Regions from separate parts of the Mucilaginibacter sp. BGA-UO-ETr-C110 genome, predicted to be linked through region 4. Evidence: riboswitches for the same ligand, from Rfam matches in the RefSeq annotation. Region 4 holds a riboswitch; each other region holds the start of a gene.
What was found. A riboswitch is a leader RNA that binds a small molecule or an ion and turns the genes downstream of it on or off. The one in region 4 is predicted to bind S-adenosylmethionine.
Positions count from the first base shown of each region.

Region 1 (3,164 bases), 3.6 Mb from region 4:
AACGCCATCAAACCCCCTACTTAAAATAACCGATATTAAAAAGGTTGTCGCTATTGCCAAAGCCAGGGGAATTAAAGTGGTTTGCGATAATACTTTCGCCACGCCGATATGCCAGCAACCGCTTGTTTTGGGTGCCGACCTGGTGATGCACTCGGCAACTAAATATTTTGGTGGCCATAGCGACTTGATGGGTGGCGCATTGATCACTGCTGAAAAAAGTGATTGGTGGCAAAAAATACGCCAGGTACAGGAAATGGGTGGTGCTATCCCCTCTCCAACCGATTGCTATTACCTGGCTCGTAGTATTAAAACATTGCCTTATCGCGTTAAGGGCCATGTGCAAAATGCACAGTTACTGGCTGAGTTTTTAGAACAACACCCTAAGGTTGAACGTGTGCTATACCCTGGCTTGCCATCGCATCCACAGCATGCCATAGCTAAAGAACAAATGCTGGCTTTTGGCGGTATGTTATCCTTTATTGTGAAAGGTGATGAAAACGATACACACAACATCATTAACAAACTCAACTTATTTACCCGTGCCACCAGCCTGGGAGGTGTTGAAAGCCTGATCGAGCATCGTGCAACTGTTGAGGGGCCTGATACTAAAACACCAAGAAATCTGCTCAGGGTATCTGTTGGCTTAGAACATATAGATGATCTGATCGCTGACTTAAAGCAAGCCTTATTATAAGCTAAAAGCACAAAGCTAAAGGCTGAAAGTGATAACCCACTTATCAATTAAAGAGGCTTTTTGCTTTCCGCTTTGAGCGTTAAGCTTCCTCTTTTAAAATTTAATTTGGAATTTCAATATATATCACCCTATATTTGCAACAATATTTGGTAGCGATACCATTGATCAATTCTCCGCGATAGTTCGGGTTTTGATTTATAAAGAAGCGGCGAGAGATCAGGCTCAATGACCCGCTGGCAACCCTCCAAAATTGGAGAAGGTGCCAATTCCTGTCCCGGAAAATAACCCCGGGGAATATAAATTTATAACCATGAAAAGTTTAATTAAATTTAATCAGTACAGTATTTTTAACACCTCAAACGGTAGTATACAACATATTAGCTTAAATATTAGCAGTATTTGTATGTGTTGCTGCTGCTGATCGATCTGACACGTACTCTTTTTCCGATCCCGAAAAATACACGTGTTGCCACAACTGGTAAGGTCATTTACCAGTCCAGTTAAAAATCCATCAAATCGTTAAAAAATTAATTAAACACATTTCAATCTTACAACTATGTCTGCCAACAATTTAAAATTCGAAACCCTACAATTACATGCCGGTCAGGAACCTGATCCAACAACAGGTTCACGCGCTGTGCCGCTTTACCAAACCACATCATACGTATTTAAAAATGCGGAGCATGGGGCCAATCTTTTCGCGCTGAAAGAGTTTGGTAATATATACACCCGTTTAATGAACCCCACTACGGATGTGTTTGAAAAACGTGTAGCGGCTTTAGAAGGTGGTGTTGCGGCTTTGGCCACAGCATCGGGCCAGGCGGCGCAGTTTTTGACCTTAAACAATATACTGCAGGCCGGCGATAACTTTGTAACCTCCCCTTTCCTTTATGGTGGTACTTACAATCAGTTTAAAGTAGCTTTTAAACGTTTGGGTATTGATGCCCGTTTTGCAAAAGATGATACAGCCGAAAACCTTGAGGCTTTAATTGATAATAAAACCAAGGCTATTTACCTGGAAACCGTTGGTAATCCGGGATTTGCCATAGCTGACTTTGAAAAAGTAGCTGCTTTGGCAAAAAAGTACGATCTGCCGCTTATTGTAGATAATACATTTGGCGCTGCCGGATATTTATTCCGCCCGTTGGAGCATGGCGCTCATATTGTTGTAGAATCAACCACCAAATGGATAGGTGGTCATGGTACCAGTATTGGTGGTGTTATAGTTGATGGTGGTAATTACAATTGGGGTAATGGTAAATTTCCGCAGTTTACAGAACCATCTGAAGGCTACCATGGGTTGGTATTTGCCGATGTATTTGGCATAGGCGGCCCATTTGGCAATATTCAGTTTATTATACGTGCCCGTGTGGAAGGTTTGCGTGATTTTGGCCCGTCACAATCGCCGTTTAATTCCTGGTTGAATATCCAGGGTTTAGAAACCTTGTCGTTGCGTGTACAACGCCATGTAGATAACGCGTTAGAACTGGCTAAGTGGCTGGAGCAGCATCCACAGGTAGCTACTGTTAGCTATCCAGGGCTTCAATCATCACCATACCATGCACTTGCAAAAAAATATTTAAAAAATGGTTTTGGAGCAGTGTTATCATTTGAGATTAAAGGCGACAAACAACAGGCAAGTAATTTTATTGACAGTTTGCAGCTGGTAAGCCATTTGGCTAACCTGGGTGACGCCAAAACGCTGATCATTCAACCATCGGCCACAACACATCAGCAGCTATCTGACGAAGAACAGTTATCAGCAGGTGTTACACCAACATCATTAAGAATATCGGTAGGTATTGAACATATTGATGATATCAAAGCCGATTTTGAACAGGCATTTGCCAAAGTAAAGCAGCTTGCTGCAGAGTTAGTTTAATAGTAAGTGGTGAGTAAGTGAGTGGTGAGTTGAAAATAGAAACTCACCACTCAAGCTTAAAACTCGAATAATAGAATAATGAATACAGAAATATTTAAGTACACAGAAGCATTTGAATTCGAATCGGGCCAGGAAATACAGGATCTGGAAATTGGTTTTCATACCTATGGCAGGCTAAATAAAGCAAAAGATAATGTGATCTGGATCTGTCATGCACTTACAGCCAATGCCGATGTATTTGATTGGTGGAAAGGTCTGGTAGGTACCGGGTTCCTTTTTAATCCCGAAGAACATTTTATTGTGTGTGCAAATATTTTAGGTTCACCTTATGGAACAAGTAATCCTTTGAGTATAAATCCCGTAAGTGGACAGCCTTATTACCAGGCATTTCCGCAGTTCACTATCAGGGATATTGTAAAAGCTCACCAGTTGCTTGCTGACCATCTCCAGATCGATAATATACATATCCTTATAGGTGGTTCACTTGGCGGGCAACAAGCTGTTGAGTGGGCTATTATAGAGCCAGAACGGATCAAAAACCTGATCCTGATCGCTACCAACGCGCGTCATTCACCCTGGGGTATAGCG
Region 1 is NZ_JCAQPB010000002.1:1,544,534-1,547,697, forward strand. It holds gene AC57BQ_RS07555 (trans-sulfuration enzyme family protein) at 1-694, shown strand, start outside; SAM riboswitch class I at 887-997, shown strand; gene AC57BQ_RS07560 (O-acetylhomoserine aminocarboxypropyltransferase/cysteine synthase family protein) at 1,251-2,576, shown strand; gene AC57BQ_RS07565 (homoserine O-acetyltransferase family protein) at 2,655-3,164, shown strand, end outside.
Region 1: linked by a shared signal. The riboswitch ahead of AC57BQ_RS07560 (O-acetylhomoserine aminocarboxypropyltransferase/cysteine synthase family protein) and the one ahead of metH (methionine synthase) in region 4 are both predicted to bind S-adenosylmethionine.

Region 2 (3,164 bases), 3.9 Mb from region 4:
CCGAGCCTGCTCTAGGCTGATAAATGAAGAAGCTACCACAACCCTTACCTCGTCATTAGCCTTGGTGCGGAATGATATAAACGCCCCCATACGGGTACCATATTGCTCGTGACTACCTTTGTTGATCACCTGCTTATCCCAGGTACCGTATTTTTTGATCTGCTTATTAAATTTGATCACAAAATACCCCTTAAAATTCTTTAACTCTGGACCTAACTGGGCCGACTGCCTGTCGGGGTTGTAACCTGTTATTTCGTTGTTTACGGTGTCTACATGCACATAACCCTTCAGTTTTTTCATCCGCACAGTATAGTCATTGGCCCAATCTTTTAGCTCAGGGTTCAGGTTGATGCCCTGGATAATGATATGCGCCTGATCGGCCTTTGGAAAAGTAAACCGGAACATACCGCAGGTATTAGCGCCCGCTATTTCGGCTTTGATCTTTTCTGTACCGGTAGTTTTCAATTTTACTGAATAGTAATACGGCTTGGACACTTCATCTTTGTGGCTGAAGGAAAGCACGCGTTCTTTTGGTAAAACACGCAATTTACCAACCTGCGGCATTACCGAAACATAGCCATAATCGCCCATCCAAACGGTAGGCTGGTGACTGGCCGTGAACCCGATAACCTTGCTATCCTCATAGTGGTAAACCATATAGCTCATTTTGTTTTCGCGGCTTTGGGCTACAAAATTGGTCATGGCAAAGGGTACATTTACGCAGGGCATGGTGCCGCCGCCACCATTGCCTTCCTCAAAACTCTTGGCAAAACCTTTTAGAGAAGTGCCTATCAACGGATCAACATAATCAACCTCCTCCAGTTGCTTTTTGGGGATTGTGGTTTGGGCGAAGTTATCCGCGTAAACAAAAGTTAGTAAGCCCAACAGGCAGATGCTCCGTTTTAATTGCATAGTGAACAGAAGGTATAATTGGTGAATGATCTGATTACAGACCGAAAACAAATCTCTTATTTTTAAGGTCATATTTCTCAAAAATAGTTGAATTATTTACTTAATCGTTTTCACCAATTTTTGTTTGATTCACCATCCATTTTCATAAGAGTCCTCTGCCGAAAAACTTTTTAAACCTTAAATTTTAACACTTTTTTAGTCAAAAACAGCATAAAAACACTTGTTTTTTACCCGTTTTAACTAAACTTTAACGCCATTTTAACACTTTTTAACAAATTTTTGATGGGTTTTGAAAGGTTTAAAAAGTATTAAATAATTGATTGTCAAATAACTACACTAAAAATGGTCTATTTTGGTTTGATTTTGTCCTTAACCAAACGGCCCGGTTCCCTAAAAAAGAGAACCGGGCCGTTGCCTGATATACAAATATACTGATTTTTTTGGAGGGATGAAAGCCTCACCCCAGCCCTCTCCAAAGGAGAGGGAGCTAAATAACATGTTGAGTAAAGTCCTCTCCTTTGGAGAGGATTTAGGTGAGGCATCCTTTTGCCACCCGATTGTAAGGAATAAGCGAAAATCATTAAATAAATACAAAGTCTATGGGATTAATAGAATTATTTATATGTTTGCAGCCGAAATCGTTCTTTATTTCATTTTTTAATTATCCAGAAAGACTGAGGGAAGGGCCCTGTGATGTCTTAGCAACCTGTACAGATTGTTATAAAGGTGCTAATTCCTATCTGCAACCATTTGCAGAAAAGATAATGATATGTCCACACGCTTACGGCTATAGGCTGTTCTTCATACCTCTCCTATTCTTTCTGTTTAATTGCAATCTGTTAATTTTTTATCACCGGCTTAATTATAGTGGAGCCCTATTAATAAATTCAATGAACAACCAGTTTTTACTCATAGTTTATCTTTTCCTGTTTACCGGCATTGCAGCCCGCGCGCAAACTGTCGACTCTGCCAATATTGATCGCGGTTACCTGGTTAAAGTTGGCGAACAGGCTCCTGATGATTTTGAACTGGTACTCACCAACGGTACCAAAACTACCCTAAAGCAGTTACGCGGCAAAGTAGTAATACTACAATTTACAGCCAGCTGGTGCAGTGTATGCCGCCAGGAAATGCCGCACTTACAAAAAGACATCTGGGAAGCCTACAAAAGCAAGGGCCTGGTATTGATCGGCGTTGACCGTGACGAGCCCCTGCAAAAAGTACAAAAATTTCACCAGGATATGAAGATCACCTATGACCTGGCGCTTGATCCTGGTGCGGATATTTTTGGAAGGTTTGCCAATAAAAAGAGCGGTGTTACGCGTAATGTGGTGATCAATCGCGAAGGCCGCATCGTTTACCTTACCCGCCTGTATGATCAGCAGGAGTTTGCATCAATGGTTAAAGTGGTTGATGCACTGGTGAACAATAAAACCGCATCCGTAAACTAAAATAAATAATAAAGCATGTGTCCCTGATCCTGTCATCACACATTGCTATATCGATTTAACCATTAATCACACCGCACATGAAAACAAATTACATAACCTTAAACAACGCTTCTATTTTGAACATTTACGTTTTATTATCTGCTTCTACTATGAATACCCCTATGTCATCTATGCAAAACAAGTGTTGCTGCTGTTAAACTACAGCGTTGCTTAGGTCGGTCAGGCTTTTTTCTCAGGCAACATAGCACAACCCAACAATCAAAGCTTTTACAGTTTAAGGCAATATTATCAACAGCCCGATCATCCGATCTGCGGATGGCTGGCCGTCTTTAGTTTTCCGGATCCTGTATGGTATCGTTAACATTCACAATCTATTACCATGTTTAAAAATTACAAACTACTACTGGCAATACTATTGCCTTTTATTTTCATCCAAACGGTTGCGGCGCAATCTGTTAAAATAAGCGGGGTGGTAACCGCCAAGTCAGACGGGCTTCCCTTGCCGGGCGTAAGTGTTTCTGTTAAAGGAACAACCAATGGTGTACAAACCAGCAGCGACGGTAAGTTTACCTTAAGCGCCAAAGTAAATGACGTGTTACGGATAACCTATATTGGTTTTACCACTAAAGAAATATCCGTTACCGGGGCTGATGGATCACTCCATATTATACTCGAGGAGCAAGCTAACGCTTTGAACGAGGTAGTGATCACGGCGCTCAATATCTCAAAAGATAAAAAATCACTGGGCTATGCCGTACAGGGTTTAAAATCAAAAGATATCTCAGAGGCTAAGGAAACCAA
Region 2 is NZ_JCAQPB010000002.1:1,309,986-1,313,149, reverse strand. It holds gene AC57BQ_RS06655 (GH92 family glycosyl hydrolase) at 1-912, opposite strand, end outside; SAM riboswitch class I at 1,571-1,680, shown strand; gene AC57BQ_RS06650 (TlpA family protein disulfide reductase) at 1,803-2,363, shown strand; gene AC57BQ_RS06645 (SusC/RagA family TonB-linked outer membrane protein) at 2,743-3,164, shown strand, end outside.
Region 2: linked by a shared signal. The riboswitch ahead of AC57BQ_RS06650 (TlpA family protein disulfide reductase) and the one ahead of metH (methionine synthase) in region 4 are both predicted to bind S-adenosylmethionine.

Region 3 (3,164 bases), 1.1 Mb from region 4:
GAAACCCGGCACCAGGCTACGGTACTCGCCGCTCAGGGTTCCGTTATCTTCTATTTTGGCAACCAGGGCAGCATCATAGGTATTCATTTTTATAAATACCGAATCTTTCCCGATCCGCTGCACATGAAAATCATCACGACGGGTTCCATTAAGCAAGGTAAATACGGCATGTTGGGCATCTTTACCTTTAAACTCAAAGTTGAATGGTACTTTTGACTCGGCTACAGTAAATACGCCACGCCATACGCCTTCCTTTATAAATTTTGCAGACGGAGGCGTATCTGCAGCTATGGCAGCTCCGCTAAACAACAGGCCTATTGTCAGGCATTTGAATGAGGTAATCAGATTGAGTGTTTTCATTTGATCAATTATAGATAGGTTAATAGTTAGTTTGATGGGTGTACGGCCAAATCTTTTACCGCGGCACTTTCAGGTGCAGGCTCAGCTATCAATTTATCCAGCAACTGGTTAAATTTCTTTTCATAATCCTTGTGATATTTACCCGTTACCGTACCTGTGTAGCCGGTATATATTTCGCGCACATCGCCATTTCTGTCGATAATAATAGTTGTAGGGAATGCAATGAACTTATTAAGTGCGGGAAGTTTTTGAGCAACCAGTTTTTTATCGGCAAGGCCGCCAAAAGCTATATCATAGTTGATAGCATATTTTTCTTTGAGCTTGCCTAAAGTATATTTGGCATAGTCAAGACTGTCTTTTTGCTCAAAACCAAGTGCAATAGCTTCTACGCCACGATGGTGATTTTTATTGAACCAGGGAGAAAGAAACACCGTCTGGTCGGTGCAGTTGGGGCACCAGGTACCTATAATTTCTACAATAACCACCTTACCTTTGTACTTATTGTCGCTCAGCGAAACCGGTTTACCATCAATACCAGGGAAGGAAAAATCAAGTTTTTTATAACCCTCTTTTAAAAATGTAAGCTTGTAAGGATCCGGCAATTCAACTGTTTCGTTTTTGGCGGCATCAAATTTCAGGTTTTTGTAGATGCCAAAACCCTCCTCACCGCTGATCGAACCATCGGCATTGATCTTTCCTTTGATGATAAACGGACTTGGGCCGGTAAAGCCGCTCAGGGCAAACTCGTCGCCTTGAATGGTACCTTCCAGTTCGCGGGTGTCACCTACTACGGTCATAACAACCCCGGTAAGTTTATTACCTTTTTGTTTTAAGATGGCGATAGATGCAGGGACGGCTTCTTTACTATAGGTCTTGATCTCCCATTTACCGGAAAGATCTGCTTTTGGGGCAACGTCTTTACCTGGTTCCACAAAACGATAGCTTTTACCATATTCGGCGGTAAACGGGAGTGAGTTGCCTCTAAATCCGGGTACTAAGCTTCGGTATTCGCCGCTTATTTTACCATCATCTTCAATTTTAGCTACCAAAGCAGCGTCATAGGTGTTCATTTTAATGTAAACAGAATCTTTACCTATTGCTTTTACATGGAAGTTATCACGGCGCGAACCATTGATCAGGGTAAATACAGCGTGTTCAGCATCTTTGCCTTTTAGTTCAAAATTGAATGGCACTTGTGATTCACTTACGGTAAACACACCTCGCCATACACCTTCTTTAATAAATTTTGAGGGGGGATTTTTGTCGGCAGCTAAGGTTGCGCCACTAATCAGCAAACCTAACGACAGGTATTTTGCTTTAGTTAAATAATTGTGAATGTTCATATTTTTATAAAATTTAGTTATTGGAAGTTTAGTGTGATAATTGCCTGATTTGAAATTTGGGCATAAGAATTCCCTAGGCCTATTGCAAAGGCCGGAAAAAGAAATACGCAAAAAACTTTAGCGATTGATGCTTAAAACCAAAAGGCAAACTGAATGCTGCAACATCGTAAGCCCGATGCCGGCTGCACATAAGATTGTAGATAATTTACTGTTTTCATGATGATAGTTAATTTATATTTCTAAAAAAATTTAGAAAAAAGTTTAGCACTTATTTCAAACTGAAAAGTTGCTGAAGATCATCGAGACTTCCTCTCCCTTCGTCTTTATAAATCAACTAATTAATGGTGGGGTTAATTAGAATGCTGTAAAGATAACAAGAATATTTATAATTACAAGTAAATCTATAGATTTAGTAGTATATTTTATAATTAGTTCATATTTTATAGTATAATCAACATCCTGGACTGTACAGCACACGCCTGTTTTACCACCATAGCAAAGCAACGCACTTAGTACAGCCAGGATGTTGATCTTATTTCAGGATCAATTTCCGGAATGAACTGTGCGAATTAACAATACTGGTAACAACAGAAAAGGATGCCACCATTCTGTATGCGGGCTTTAGTGATAAAATTCAATTTCAGATTCATGGTATTTGTTGATAAGTTGGATCCAAAGCATGCGGTTTAGATGACCTTCGGCTTTGCGATCCATTTAACAGTTCAAGTGGTGGCGATTGATCTGTTAATCTATATTAATTAAAGTATTATGCTGTTTTTATTGCTGAACAATTAAATGGTTAGCAACAACACATACCTGCATGATCAGTGATTAAGGTTTTATAGGATTTCATGTACCTGGTTTTTATCTTTCAGTTATCAATTTGTATTCTATAAAACTTACCGGGAAAAGAGCTGTAGAGATATTTATATAAACCTGTAGCTTCTTATCTTTCTCCTTTTCAGCAGGAGCAGGAATTAGCACCTTTTACATCATATAAAATTTGTACAGGTTGCCAAGACTTCATGGGGCCTTTCCCTCCGTCTTATCTCGATAAGCATTAAAGAACTGATGTGGCAAATATATAATTAAATCTATAAATCCTATAGATTTAATATATTTTATTTCTTATCATTGCAAAGCAGGTAGCCATTGATTGAACAGCTCCTCACAAATCACTCTTTAAAACAACTATTTACTATCAAAAAAATGCCCGATCAAAAAGCAAAACAAACAGCCCTTGGCGATGTAGCAGCCAGACAGTTAGCCGTAGCAACACGTACTGTTCCGCAATTATCAACCATTACACCACGATGGTTAACTCATTTGTTAAACTGGATCCCTGTTGAATCTGGTGTTTACAGACTAAATAAAGTTGTTGACGCCAACAATGTAGAAGTTGACTGCTCATCGCGCGATGAACGCGAACTACCTTCTACTTTTGTTGACTATGAAGAAAAT
Region 3 is NZ_JCAQPB010000002.1:6,268,388-6,271,551, reverse strand. It holds gene AC57BQ_RS27080 (peroxiredoxin family protein) at 1-360, opposite strand, end outside; gene AC57BQ_RS27075 (peroxiredoxin family protein) at 387-1,703, opposite strand; SAM riboswitch class I at 1,932-2,035, opposite strand; SAM riboswitch class I at 2,647-2,763, opposite strand; gene AC57BQ_RS27070 (family 2A encapsulin nanocompartment shell protein) at 2,913-3,164, shown strand, end outside.
Region 3: linked by a shared signal. The riboswitch ahead of AC57BQ_RS27075 (peroxiredoxin family protein) and the one ahead of metH (methionine synthase) in region 4 are both predicted to bind S-adenosylmethionine.

Region 4 (3,164 bases):
TCATACACTTATCGATCCGGCCACAGGCCGTAATACCGGTTTGGGTACTATTACGATGTTCGCACCGCTTGCATTCGTATTGATCATCTCTTTTGGTTTTAATCGGCTATCTTACGGGGTGTTAGCGTTCCTGTTTATTGCGTTTTCGGCAATAATGGGTATTAGCTTAAGCTATATATTGTTGATTTTTACTGCAGGCTCGGTTTTAGGCGTATTTATTACCACATCAGTAGTATTTGGTGTAATGGCCATCGCCGGTTATACTACTAATACCGATTTGACCAAATTTGGCCCAATCCTGATGATGGGATTGATTGGTATTATCGTAGCATCTTTATTGAATATGTTTATGCACAGCAGTGGCTTAGATTATATCATTAGCTATGTAGGTGTAGCTGTATTTGTAGGCTTAACCGCTTATGATGTGCAAAAACTAAAACGCATTGGCGCGGGTTTAGAATACGGTGATGCATCGGCCTCAAAAATGGCATTGATGGGCGGCTTAACCCTATATCTTGATTTCATCAACCTTTTCCTGATGATTCTGCGTTTATTCGGCAGAAGAAGATAATAGCCAACAAAAGGTATTTGTATACAACAGCCCGGTTCTTTGCAAAGAGAGCCGGGCTGTTTAGTTAAGGCTCAAACAAGGCCAAAAGCCGACCGTTTGACATGTAGTTATTTGATAGCCAATAAATTAATACTTTTTAAATCTTCAAAACCCCATCAAAAATTTGTTAAAAAGTGTTAAAACGGCATTACAATTCTGTTAAAATGGCCAAAAGGCAAGTCTTTTACCCCCTTTTTTGACTAAAAAATTGTTAAAATTTTAGGTTTAAAAAGTTTTTTGAGGCATGGTCGCCGAGATTTCATGACATAACTCATCAATATCTCTGGCCGAATATTCATGCAATTGTAAACACGTTTGGTGTATACAACAGAAGGGGGTAAAACTATTGCATATTAAAGCTTTATTGTGCACCTTTGCATTGCTTATAGAGAAAGGCGGAGGGATTAGACCCTGCGATGTCTTAGCAACCTGTACCATACAAGGTGCTACATTCTACTCAACAACACAAAAAGCGTTGGGAAAGATAAGCGAAAGTCAGTCATATACCCGACTTTTCGAGATAAGCTATTATACAGTTGACAGTTTTGAGTAAGCAGTTTGCAGTTTTTGCTGTATCTGGATATTTGAGTTTACTGCCCACTGATAACTGGCAACTGCCCACTGAGAAAATGGATATTAGAAAAGAATTAGAGAAACGCATACTGGTAATTGACGGGGCAATGGGTACCATGATACAACGGTACCAGTTAACCGAGCAGGATTTTCGTGGGGAGCGTTTTAAAGATCATAACTCTGACCTGCAGGGAAATAACGACCTGCTGAACATTACCCGCCCGGATATTATCAAGGCTATACATGCCGAATATCTGGACGCTGGTGCCGATATTATTGAGACCAACACTTTTAGCACACAAGTAATTTCCCTGGCCGATTATAAGCTGGAAGAGCTGGCCTATGAGCTAAGCTATGAAGGAGCACGCCTGGCCCGCGAAGTGGCCGAAGAATATACCACCAAAAATCCGGCTAAACCCCGGTTTGTGGCAGGCGCTGTTGGGCCAACTAACCGTACCGCATCGCTATCACCTGATGTAAATGATCCCGGATATCGTGCAGTAACATTTGATGACCTGGCCGAGGCTTATTATGACCAGGTTCGTGGCCTGGTTGATGGCGGGAGCGATCTGTTACTGGTTGAAACCATATTTGATACGCTGAACGCTAAAGCGGCTTTATTTGCCATCAATCGATATGCAAATGAGTCGGGTAAGCATTTGCCTATCATGATCTCTGGTACCATTACCGATGCTTCGGGGCGTACCCTATCTGGTCAAACGGTTGAGGCTTTCTGGAACTCGGTACGGCATGCTAACCTGCTTTCTGTAGGGCTAAATTGTGCTTTGGGTGCCAAAGAAATGCGCCCTCACCTGGCCGAGCTTTCCGAAAAGGCCGATGTGTTTATATCTGCCTACCCCAACGCTGGTTTACCCAATGAGTTTGGTCAGTATGACGAAACCGCGCATGAAACTGCTCATCAGCTGGATGATTTTATAAAAGCAGGCCTGGTGAATATCGTAGGGGGCTGTTGTGGTACTACGCCTGAGCACATCAAGTGCATTGCCGAAAGGGCCGCCAAATATTCGCCAAGAATAGTTCCAACGGTGGATCCGAATCTGCGATTGAGCGGATTGGAAGCCGTTACCATCACTCCCGAAAGTATTTTTGTGAACGTGGGTGAGCGTACCAATATTACCGGATCGCCCAAGTTCTCGAAACTGATCCTGGCCGAAGATTATGAAGCGGCCCTGGCCGTTGCCCTGCAACAGGTAGAGGGCGGCGCGCAGGTGATCGATATCAACATGGATGAGGGTATGATCGATTCGGAAGCGGTGATGGTGAAATTCCTGAACCTGGTAGCTTCTGAACCCGATATTGCCAAACTCCCCATCATGATCGACTCCTCTAAATGGACGGTTATCGAGGCTGGCTTAAAATGTATCCAGGGTAAAGGTATCGTGAACTCCATCTCGCTGAAAGAGGGTGAAGATAAGTTCAGGGAGCAGGCACGTAAAATATTAAGCTATGGCGCGGCTACGGTAGTAATGGCCTTTGACGAAACCGGTCAGGCCGATTCTCTGCAGCGCCGTATCGAGATCTGTAAACGCTCCTATGATATCCTGGTAAATGAGGTTGGTTTTCCGCCGCAGGATATTATTTTCGATCCTAATATATTAACCGTGGCTACCGGCCTCGAAGAACATAATAACTATGCGGTCGACTTTATTGAAGCTACCCGCTGGATAAAACAAAACCTGCCTCATGCCAAAGTGAGCGGTGGGGTAAGTAATATTTCGTTCTCCTTCAGGGGGAACAATGTAGTGCGCGAGGCTATGCACTCCGCGTTTTTGTATCACGCTATCAGGGCTGGTATGGATATGGGTATTGTGAATGCCGGTATGCTGGAGGTTTACCAGGAAATTGATAAAACACTGCTGGAGCTGGTAGAGGATGTATTGCTGAATCGTCGGGATGATGCCACCGAACGCCTGGTAGAATATGCCGATACCATTAAAAGTAAAGGCAAAGAAATAGTGCG
Region 4 is NZ_JCAQPB010000002.1:5,164,569-5,167,732, reverse strand. It holds gene AC57BQ_RS22165 (Bax inhibitor-1/YccA family protein) at 1-571, shown strand, start outside; SAM riboswitch class I at 991-1,101, shown strand; gene metH (methionine synthase) at 1,240-3,164, shown strand, end outside.